Pigmentiphaga sp. H8: one gene and its partners. Each later gene encodes a partner of the first gene's protein in a complex. Links are inferred from orthologs where the notes say so. Each region holds a gene or a part of one and is shown in the gene's direction. Other genes may lie near its edges.

Region 1 (3,862 bases):
ATGCCCGCCTGACCGGCACCGAGCGCCGCATCAAGGCCGGCGGCTACGAGGTGGCCCGTGGCGATTCGCTGTGGACGCTGCTGAACCGGCTCGCGCGCGGCGACGTCACGCAGCGGGAAATCCGCTTCATCGAGGGTTGGAACTTCCGCCAGATACGCGCGGCCCTGCGCCGCCATCCGGACGTGCGCCAGACCCTGGACGGCCTCGACGACGCCACCGTCACGGCCAGGATCGGCGCCTCGACCAGCCACCCCGAAGGCCTGTTCTTCCCCGACACCTACCTGTTCGCCGTGGGTTCCAGCGACCTCGACATCCTGCGCCGCGCCTACCGCGCGCAGCAGCGCGAACTGGCCGACATCTGGGCGCAGCGCGATCCGGACCTGCCGCTGGGCTCGCCCTACGAAGTCCTGATCCTGGCCTCCATCGTCGAGAAGGAAACCGGCATGGAAGCCGACCGCCGGCGCATCGCTGGCGTGTTCGTGAACCGGCTCAGGGTCGGCATGCCGCTGCAGACCGATCCGACGGTCATCTACGGCCTGGGCGAGGTCTTCGACGGCAACCTGCGCCGCCGCGACCTGCGTGCCGACACACCGTGGAACACCTACACGCGCCGGGGGCTGCCGCCCACGCCCATCTCGAACCCGGGCCGGGCCTCGCTGCTGGCCGCGGTCCAGCCCGAGAAGCACAAGTACCTGTATTTCGTCTCGCGCGGAGACGGCACCAGCGCCTTCTCCGAGACCCTGGACAGCCACAACCGCTACGTCGCGCGCTACCAGCTCAGGGGGCAGGGGTTGCAGCCGCCGCCGTCCCTCCAGACCGAGGCGACGCAGCCATGAGCGCCGGCATGAACGCCGCCGCCCGCCGTGGCCGCTTCATCACGCTCGAGGGCGTGGACGGCGCGGGCAAGAGCACGCATCTGGAGTGGCTCGTGGCCCAGCTGCGCGAAGCGGGCCTGGACGTGGTGCAGACCCGCGAGCCCGGCGGCACGCCGCTGGCCGAGAAGCTGCGCGAACTGCTGCTGAACGAGCCCATGCGGCTCGATACCGAGACCCTGTTGATGTTCGCGGGGCGCTGCGAGCACGTGCGCACCGTGATCGAGCCGGCGCTGGCGCGGGGCCAATGGGTGGTCTGTGATCGCTTCACCGACGCCACCTATGCCTACCAGGGCGGCGGCCGGGGGCTCTCGGCCGAGCGCATCGCGGTGCTCGAACAATGGGTGCACGGCGACCTGCAGCCCGACGTGACCTGGCTGTTCGACGTCCCGCTCGAGGTATCGCGCGAGCGGCTGGGCCGGGGCCGCACCCTGGACCGCTTCGAACGCGAGGACGATGCCTTCTTCGAGCGCACGCGGGCGGCCTACCATGCCCGGGCCGAAGCGGATCCGGCGCGCTTTCGCATCATCGATTCGACCCGCCCGATCGAGGCGGTGCGGGCCGAGCTGGCCGCTCAGATGCGGGCCTGCATCGCCCAGGCGAGCGGCGCATGAGCGCGCCCCGGTTCTATCCCTGGCATGAAGAAGCGGCCCGCGCCTGGCTGGGCCAGGAGCAGCGGCGGCGCTTCGCCCATGCCTGGCTGATCCACGGGCTGGCGGGCATAGGCAAGGTCGAGTTCGCGCGCGCCGCGGCCGCCAGCCTGCTGTGCGAGTCACCGCAGGACGGCATGGCCTGCGGGCATTGCCCCGCCTGCACCTGGTATGCCTCGGGCAACCATCCCGATTTTCGCCGCGTCCGCCCCGAAGCGATGGCGCTGGCCGAGGGCCAGGCCGAGGAAGGCGATGCCGAGGAAGAAGCCACCGACGCCGACGGCAAGAAGGCCGGCAAGCGCGCTCCCTCGCGCGAGATCCGCATCGAGCAGATACGCGCCCTGGAATCCTGGGCCAACACCGGCACGCATCGTGGCGGACTGCGGGTGGTGGTGCTGTATCCGGCCGAAGCGCTCAACACGATTTCGGCCAACGGCCTCCTGAAGATCCTGGAGGAGCCGCCGCCCCAGACCGTTTTCCTGCTGGTGTCCGACGCGCCCGACCGGCTGCTGCCGACCCTGGTGTCGCGCTGCCGCCGGCTGCCCCTGGGCACGCCGGCGCCCGGGCCGGCGCTGGCCTGGCTGGAAGAGCAGGGCGTCCAGGATGCGGCCGCGCAACTGGCCGCCGCGGGAGGAGCGCCGGTCGCGGCCTGGCGCCGCGCCGAAGCCGGCGTGCCGCCCCGGGCGCCGTGGCTGGACACCTTCGCGGCCGCGCTCGCGCAGGGCAAGCCGCCAGACCTGGGGCAGATCGTCGATGCGCTGGACAAGATCCCGGCCGTGGAATGGATAGACGCGCTGCAGCGCCTGGCCACCGACGTGGCACTGGCTCAGGCCGGCATCGGCGCGCGCTATTTCCCCGAACTGGCTCCCCATAGCGCGAAGATAGGGGAGCGCGCCGAGCGCGGCCGCGTGGCCGAACTGTCGCGCTGGCTGACCCGCCAGCGCAGGATCGCCGACCATCCGCTCAATGCCCGGCTGTTCGCCCAGGACGTACTGGCCCAGGCCAGCGCGGCCTGCCTGGGCCGCCGTCCCGCGCGGGTGGCCCAGGCCTAGGGGCCGGGGCCACCCGCTGTACTATGGATTCCGCAGCCATACCGTCTTCCTTGCCCATGTTCGTCGATTCGCACTGCCATCTGGATTTCCCCGAACTGGCCGCGCAACTGCCCGAGATCCTCGAGCGCATGCGCGGCAACCACGTCGCCCAGGCCTTGTGCGTCAGCGTGAACCTGCCCGACTGGCCCCGCTTGATGGAGCTGGTACGGGCCCATGACAATCTGTGGGCCTCGGTGGGGGTGCACCCCGACTACGAGGACACGCCCGATCCCACGGTCGAGCAGTTGGTCGAGCTGGCGGCCACCCCCAAGGTCGTCGCCATAGGTGAAACCGGACTGGACTACTACCGCCTGACCGGCGACCTGACGTGGCAGCGGGACCGTTTCCGCAACCATATCCGCGCCGCCCGGCAAACCGGCAAGCCCCTGATCATCCATACCCGTTCGGCGGCGGAAGACACGCTGCGCATCATGGAGGAAGAGGGGGCCGCCGAGGTCGGCGGCGTGATGCACTGCTTCACCGAATCCCAGGCGGTGGCCGACGCGGCCATCGCGATGAACTTCCGCATCTCCTTTTCGGGCATCGTCACCTTCAAGAACGCCCGGGAGTTGCAGGAAGTGGCCCGCAGCATCCCGCTGGACCGGATCCTGATCGAGACCGATTCGCCCTACCTGGCGCCCGTGCCGCATCGGGGCAAGCTGAACGACCCCTCCAAGGTGGTTCACGTGGCCGAGAAGATCGCTGAGTTGCGCGGCCTGCCGGTCCACGCCGTGGCGGATGCGTCAACCAATAATTTTTTCAATTTATTCAAAGATATACAGCGCTAAATTAAAGCTAGAAATAACTTTAATTAGACGGCTTTTTTCGAAGAAAAAATATTTTTTAATCAATAAGTTGAACGGGAAATATAAGGAAACACATTATGTTTGGCTCGTGGGCTCGCCGGGGATGGGGTTTCCTGCTGCTGTGGTGCTGGCTGACCGCGTTCTCGGCGGCGCAGGCAAGCGCCGAAGAAGACTTCTGGGTTGCCGTCCGCAACGATCGCGCTTCCACGGTCAAATCGCTGCTGGGGCGGGGCATGGATCCCAACATGCCCAACGCCGCCAGCAATACGCCGCTGCTGGAAGCCATCAAGGAAGAGGCCTGGGGGGTCTATGACGTGCTGCTGGCCGACAAGCGCATCGACGTCAATCGCCAGAACCGGCTGCGCGAATCCCCCTTGATGTACCTGGCGATCCGGGGCGAGGCGACGCGGATGGAAAAGCTGATCGCGCGCGGCGCCGAGGTC
Region 2 (3,104 bases), 2.9 Mb from region 1 along the record:
TCTCGGGCAAGAACCGCACGCAGGAAGAATTCTTCTACGCCTTCGAGGCCCTGGTGGCGCTGCGCAAGCAGATCATCATCACCAGCGACACCTATCCGAAGGAATTGTCCGGCATCGACGACCGGCTCATCTCGCGCTTCGATTCGGGCCTGACCTGCGCCATCGAGCCGCCCGAGCTGGAAATGCGGGTCGCGATCCTGCTGAAGAAGGCGGAAACCGAGGGCGTGCACCTGCCCGAGGAAGTGGCCTTCTTCATCGCCAAGCATCTGCGCAGCAACGTGCGCGAGCTGGAAGGCGCGCTGCGCAAGGTCCTGGCCTACGCCAAGTTCCACGGCCGCGCCATTACCGTAGACGTCTGCAAGGACGCCCTGAAGGACCTGCTGTCCGTGTCCAACGGCCAGATCACCGTCGAGAACATCCAGAAGACGGTGGCGGACTTCTACAAGATCAAGGTCGCCGACATGTATTCCAAGCGGCGGCCCGCCAACATCGCCCTGCCGCGGCAGATCGCCATGTACCTGGCGAAGGAACTCACCCAGAAAAGCTTGCCGGAGATCGGCGAACTGTTCGGGGGCCGCGACCACACCACGGTGCTGCACGCGGTACGCAAGATATCGGAATCCCGGGCCAAGCAGGCGGAGTTGAACCATTCGCTGCACGTGCTCGAGCAAACCCTGAAAGGATGACGAACCGCGACGAACCCTATCCGGGACCCTGTGAGTTTGACTGTGGAAAAACCGTGGAGCATGTCTGGACAACCCGACGCCGCTTTTTTCGATCGAAAGTTGTTCATGGTTGTGCGCTATCCTCCAGGCCAGTTCCCCACTCGCTAAAAACTGGACAAGTTCTTGATTTATAATAGTTTTTTGAAGAAATTCCAGTTGTTCACAGGGTCCTATTAACTACCAACCCAAAGAAGGATTGGATATGCAATTGGTCAAAGCCTCACGCGATGCATTGCTGAAGCCGCTCGCGACCGTTTCAGGCATCGTGGAACGGCGGCACACCCTGCCCATCCTGGCCAACATCCTGTTGCGCAAGGAAGGCAGCCGCGTGTCGTTCGTGTCCACCGACATCGAGGTTCAGATCACCACCCATGCCGATTTCGGCGTGGGTGATGCGTCTGAGTCCACCACGGTGGCAGCCCGCAAGCTGCTCGACATCCTGCGCGCCCTTCCCGATACCGGCGACGTGTCCCTTTCGCTGGCCAACAAGAAGCTGTCGGTCCAGTCCGGCAAGAGCCGCTTCGCGCTGCAGACCCTGGCGGCCGAGGAATTTCCCACCGTGGCCCAGCCGGCCTCGTGGAACGCCTCGCTGACCATGACGCAGAAGTCGTTCAAGCACCTGATGAACATGGTGCACTTCGCGATGGCGCAGCAGGACATCCGCTACTACCTGAACGGCATGCTGTTGGTCCTGGACGGCAACAACGTGCGCTGCGTCGCCACCGACGGCCACCGCCTGGCCTATTGCGCGGTTGCCATCGATGCCGATGCGCCCAAGCAGGAAGTGATCGTGCCGCGCAAGACGGTGCTGGAACTGCTGCGCCTGCTGGACGACAGCGAGGAGCCCATCGAGATCTCGGTGGCGGCCAACCAGATCCGTTTCCGCTTCGGCGACGTCGAGCTGATCTCCAAGCTGGTCGAGGGCAAATTCCCCGACTACCAGCGCGTGATCCCGAACGGCTACACCAAGCATTTCCCGATCGCCCGCGAAGCCCTGCAGCGCAGCCTGCAGCGCGCCGCCATCCTGACCACCGACAAGTTCAAGGGCGTACGGATGCAGATGGCCGATCATGTGCTGAAGATTTCCGCCAGCAACGCGGAACAGGAAGAAGCCCAGGAAGAACTCGAGATCGACTTCGGCTTCGAGCCCCTGGACATCGGTTTCAACGTCAGCTACCTGCTGGACGTGCTGGGCAACCTGAAGGCCGAGACGGTGCAGTGGAGCGTGGGCGACGCCAACTCCTCGGCGCTGATCACCTTGCCCGACGACACGGACTTCAAGTATGTCGTGATGCCTATGCGGATATAGGCCCCCCCTACGCGCTTACGCGCGCCCCCAGGGGCGATGCGGGTGGACCGGCGGAGCCGGATCCACCGCATCCCGGGTCTGGGGGGAAGGGGCTTGGTTTGTTGCGCCGGTGCCGGCGTTGCCCCGGATGGGGTGGATTGTTCTTTTTTAGTTTTTTCCTGCAGGGCGGAAGTCGTGCCCGCGCAGTGTGGATGGTTGCATACTCATGACCGAACAGAATACCGCGCCCGATACGGGCGAGATCGATAGCACTCTTGCTGGCAATGCGATGGCCGCGAGCCCGGCGTCCGGTTCGTCGGACAGCTACGGCGCCGACTCCATCAAGATGCTGAAGGGGCTGGAGGCCGTGCGCAAGCGGCCGGGCATGTACATCGGCGATACGTCCGATGGGACAGGCCTGCACCACATGGTGTTCGAGGTCGTGGACAACGCCATCGACGAAGCGCTGGCCGGCTATTGCGACGAGATCATCGTCACGATCCATGCCGACAACTCCATCTCGGTGTCCGACAACGGCCGGGGCATTCCGACCGCCGTGCACAAGGACGACGAATTCCAGCGCAGCGCCGCGGAAATCGTCATGACCGAGCTGCACGCGGGCGGCAAGTTCGACCAGAACTCGTACAAGGTCTCGGGCGGCCTGCACGGCGTGGGCGTGTCCTGCGTGAACGCGCTGTCCGAATGGCTCCGTCTCAGCATCCGGCGCAACGGCGAGCTGCACCAGATGGAGTTCCGCCGCGGCGAACGCGTCGAGCCGCTGAAGGTCAGCGGCAAGACCGACAAGCGTGGCACCCGGGTGCAGTACCTGGCGGACTCGCAGATCTTCGCCAACATCGAATACCACTACGAGATCCTGTCCAAGCGGCTGCGCGAGCTCTCGTTCCTGAACAACGGCGTGCGCATCAAGCTGGTGGACGAGCGCCAGGGCAAGGAAGAGGACTTCGCCTTCAGCGGCGGCGTCAAGGGCTTCGTCGAGTACATCAACCGCGCCAAGACCGTGCTGCATCCCAACGTTTTCGCGGTGGCCACCGAGTCGTCGGCCGGGGGTGTGCCAGTGGGCGTGGAAGTGG
Region 3 (3,074 bases), 1.2 Mb from region 1 along the record:
TGCCGGCCCGGCTAGTGTGGTTTTTATAGCCCCGGCAAGGGAATTGGGTGGCGAGCCTGACTTCGGCACTGACGGTTTACAGCTATGGCTGCTTCGTTCCCGACCTGACCAGGTTCACCGCTCCGCCATGCGAAGGGGCCCGCCAATGCCAGTATAGCACCCCCCCTACGCGCTTACGCGCGCCCCCCCAGGGGGGCGATGCGGGTGGACCGGCAAAGCCGGATCCACCGCATCCTGGGTCTAGTGCGGTTTTCTTGGTTTATGGCACCCGTGCTTCGCTGGCTGCCAGCGGTAGCAACAGTGGCACAAACCAAGAAAACCGCACTAGACCCAGGGCACCGCGGATCCGGCTTTGCCGGTCCGCCAGTGCCGCCCCCTGGGGGGCGCCCGAAGGGCGTAGGGGGGTACAATATCCCCTATGACATATCTGGTGCTGGCTCGTAAATGGCGGCCGCGTTCATTCGATACGCTGGTCGGACAAGAACACGTGGTGCGTGCGTTGACGCACGCGCTTTCCACGCAGCGCCTGCATCATGCCTGGTTGTTCACCGGCACGCGCGGAGTGGGCAAGACCACGCTGTCGCGCATCCTGGCGAAATCGCTCAATTGCGAGACCGGCATCACGGCCACGCCGTGCGGCCAGTGCCGGGCGTGCACCGAGATCGACGCCGGCCGCTTCGTCGACTACCTCGAACTCGACGCCGCGTCGAACCGGGGCGTGGACGAGATGACGCAACTGCTCGAGCAGGCGGTCTATTCGCCCACTTCCGGCCGCTTCAAGGTCTACATGATCGACGAAGTGCACATGCTGACCGGGCATGCGTTCAACGCCATGCTCAAGACGCTGGAAGAGCCGCCGCCCCACGTCAAGTTCATCCTGGCCACCACCGATCCGCAGAAGATACCGGTCACGGTGCTGAGCCGCTGCCTGCAGTTCAACCTCAAGCAGATGCCGCCGGAGTCCATCGTCGGCCACCTCGAGCATGTGCTGGCGGATGAACAACTGCCGTTCGAGATCCCGGCCCTGCGCCTGATCGGCCAGGCGGCGCGCGGCTCCATGCGGGACGCGCTGTCGCTGACCGACCAGGCCATCGCCTACAGCGCCGGCAACCTGTCGGAAGAGGCCGTGCGCGGCATGCTGGGCACGATCGACCAACGCCACCTGGTGCGGCTGCTGGACGCGATCCGGGCGGCCGACGGCGCCGGCGTGGTGGGCGTGGCCGACGAGCTGGCGGCGCGCAGCCTGTCGTATGCCGGGGCGCTGGCCGACCTGGCGGTGATGCTGTCGCGCATGGGCATGGCCCAGCGCGTGCCGGGCGCGGTGTCCGAAGAGGATCCGCTGGCGGCGGACATCCAGCGGCTGGCCACGGAATTCTCCGCCGACGAGATCCAGCTGTTCTATTCGATTGCCGTGCACAGCCGCGCCGAACTGGCGCTGGCGCCCGACGAATACGCCGGTTTCGTGATGGCCTGCCTGCGCATGCTGGCGTTCACCGCCGAACCGCAGGGGGTATCCCAGGAAGCCCCCGCGCCGGCCCCGCGATCCGCGGCCTTGAAGGCGGCGCCGGCGGTGGCCGCGTCGATGCCGGCTCCGGCTCCTGCCCCGGTGCCGCCGGCCGCGCGTGCGCCTGCGCCCGCGCCTGCCGCGCCGGCCCGTGCGTCGGCGGCGGCCGAAGCGCTGGCCGCCGCCCGCAACATGTCGATGGCCGGCAACAAGCGTGCGCCCGCATCGGCGCCCGCCCGGCCCGCCGGCAACACGGCGCGGACCGCGCCGGCACCGGCGCCGGCCTCGCCCCCGGACGGGGCGGGTGCCGACGAAGACGGGCCGCCTGCCTGGCACTCGGAGATCGAAGCCGGGCTGCAGGACGGGCCGTCACCGTCGTTCGAGCCCGACGACGCGGGTCCCCCGGACACGATGCCGGTGGCCGCTCGTCCCGCGCCGGCCGTCCGGCCGCCGGCCCAGGCCGCCAAGCCGCCCGTGGTACGGGAAGCGCCCGCCGTGCCGGCCCCACCCGTGGTCCAGGCGGCGCCCCCCCGTGGCGGCGAAGGCGCTGCCGGAGCGGGCGGCAGTCCCATCGCATTGAACGAGCCCTGGCCCGTGCTGGCGGCGCGGCTGCCCATCAAGGGCATCGCCGCCCAGCTCGCGCAGCAAAGCGAGTGGGTGGGCGTCGAAGGCGGCACCGTGGTGCTGAAGGTCGCGACCCGCGGGCTGGCCGAAGGCGCGGGGGTCGAGCGCCTACGCGTCGTGCTCGAGCAGCATTTCGGCGTGCCCGTGCGGCTGCGCTTCGAGATCGGCCAGACCGGCGACGCCACTGCCTTCGCGGTGGCCGAGTCCGAGCGCCAGGCGCGCCAGGCCGAGGCCGAGCGCGCGATCATGGCCGACCCCTTCGTACGTGAATTGCTCGACAATTTCGGCGGCCAGATCGTGCCCGATTCGATCCGCCCGGTATCTTCCGAATCCCAACAAGGAACCCAGCCATGATGAAAGGACAGCTTGCCGGCCTGATGCGCCAGGCGCAGCAGATGCAGGAAAACATGAAGAAGGCGCAGGAAGCGCTGGCCGACATGCTCGTCGAAGGCGTCTCCGGCGGCGGACTGGTCAAGGTGACCATGTCCTGCCGCAACGACGTCAAGCGCGTCGCCATCGATCCCAGCCTGCTGGCCGACGACAAGGACATGCTGGAGGATCTCGTGGCGGCCGCGCTCAACGACGCGCTGCGCAAGGCCGAAGCCACGAGCCAGGAGAAGATGTCCGCGCTGACCGCCGGCCTGCCCCTGCCTCCGGGCATGAAGCTGCCTTTCTGAGCGGGACGGTCATGGCAGGCGATCGATTCGTCGGACCGGCGCCGCTGTCGGTACTGGTCGATGCCCTCAAGCGCTTGCCGGGGGTAGGCGCCAAGTCGGCGCAGCGCATGGCCTATCACCTGCTGCAGCACGACCCGCACGGCGCCCGCATGCTGGGCCAGGCCCTGGGCGACGCCGTCGACCGGCTGCGCCATTGCGTGCGCTGCAATACCTTCACCGAGTCCGAGATCTGCGAAACCTGCGCCAGCCCGCGCCGCGACGCCAGCCTG

What was found. The genes of interacting proteins can lie anywhere in the genome.
Region 2: the proteins of holB (region 1) and dnaN are in contact, whole or in part, in a cryo-EM structure (PDB 8GIZ), measured with the Escherichia coli proteins. The link is inferred for Pigmentiphaga sp. H8 from one-to-one orthologs.
Region 3: the proteins of holB (region 1) and EGT29_RS19125 are in contact, whole or in part, in a cryo-EM structure (PDB 8GIZ), measured with the Escherichia coli proteins. The link is inferred for Pigmentiphaga sp. H8 from one-to-one orthologs.

What each region holds. Positions count from the first base shown.
Region 1 is NZ_CP033966.1:2,871,178-2,875,039, forward strand. The notes cover bases 529-3,528. They hold holB (DNA polymerase III subunit delta'), read left to right. Parts: upstream 529-1,482; coding sequence 1,483-2,574; downstream 2,575-3,528. Other genes in these bases: mltG (endolytic transglycosylase MltG), read left to right, coding at 529-836; tmk (dTMP kinase), read left to right, coding at 833-1,486; EGT29_RS13685 (TatD family hydrolase), read left to right, coding at 2,631-3,401; EGT29_RS13690 (ankyrin repeat domain-containing protein), read left to right, coding at 3,497-3,528. Also shown: more of mltG, read left to right, coding at 1-528; more of EGT29_RS13690, read left to right, coding at 3,529-3,862. UniProt on the Escherichia coli protein: Part of the beta sliding clamp loading complex, which hydrolyzes ATP to load the beta clamp onto primed DNA to form the DNA replication pre-initiation complex.
Region 2 is NZ_CP033966.1:885-3,988, forward strand. What follows is about bases 1-2,980. They hold dnaN (DNA polymerase III subunit beta), read left to right. Parts: upstream 1-927; coding sequence 928-2,034; downstream 2,035-2,980. Other genes in these bases: dnaA (chromosomal replication initiator protein DnaA), read left to right, coding at 1-686; gyrB (DNA topoisomerase (ATP-hydrolyzing) subunit B), read left to right, coding at 2,303-2,980. In the rest of the region: more of gyrB, read left to right, coding at 2,981-3,104. UniProt on the Escherichia coli protein: Confers DNA tethering and processivity to DNA polymerases and other proteins. Acts as a clamp, forming a ring around DNA (a reaction catalyzed by the clamp-loading complex) which diffuses in an ATP-independent manner freely and bidirectionally along dsDNA.
Region 3 is NZ_CP033966.1:4,047,484-4,050,557, reverse strand. What follows is about bases 1-2,950. They hold EGT29_RS19125 (DNA polymerase III subunit gamma/tau), read left to right. Parts: upstream 1-418; coding sequence 419-2,482; downstream 2,483-2,950. Other genes in these bases: recR (recombination mediator RecR), read left to right, coding at 2,817-2,950; EGT29_RS19120 (YbaB/EbfC family nucleoid-associated protein), read left to right, coding at 2,479-2,805. Outside these bases: more of recR, read left to right, coding at 2,951-3,074. UniProt on the Escherichia coli protein: Part of the beta sliding clamp loading complex, which hydrolyzes ATP to load the beta clamp onto primed DNA to form the DNA replication pre-initiation complex.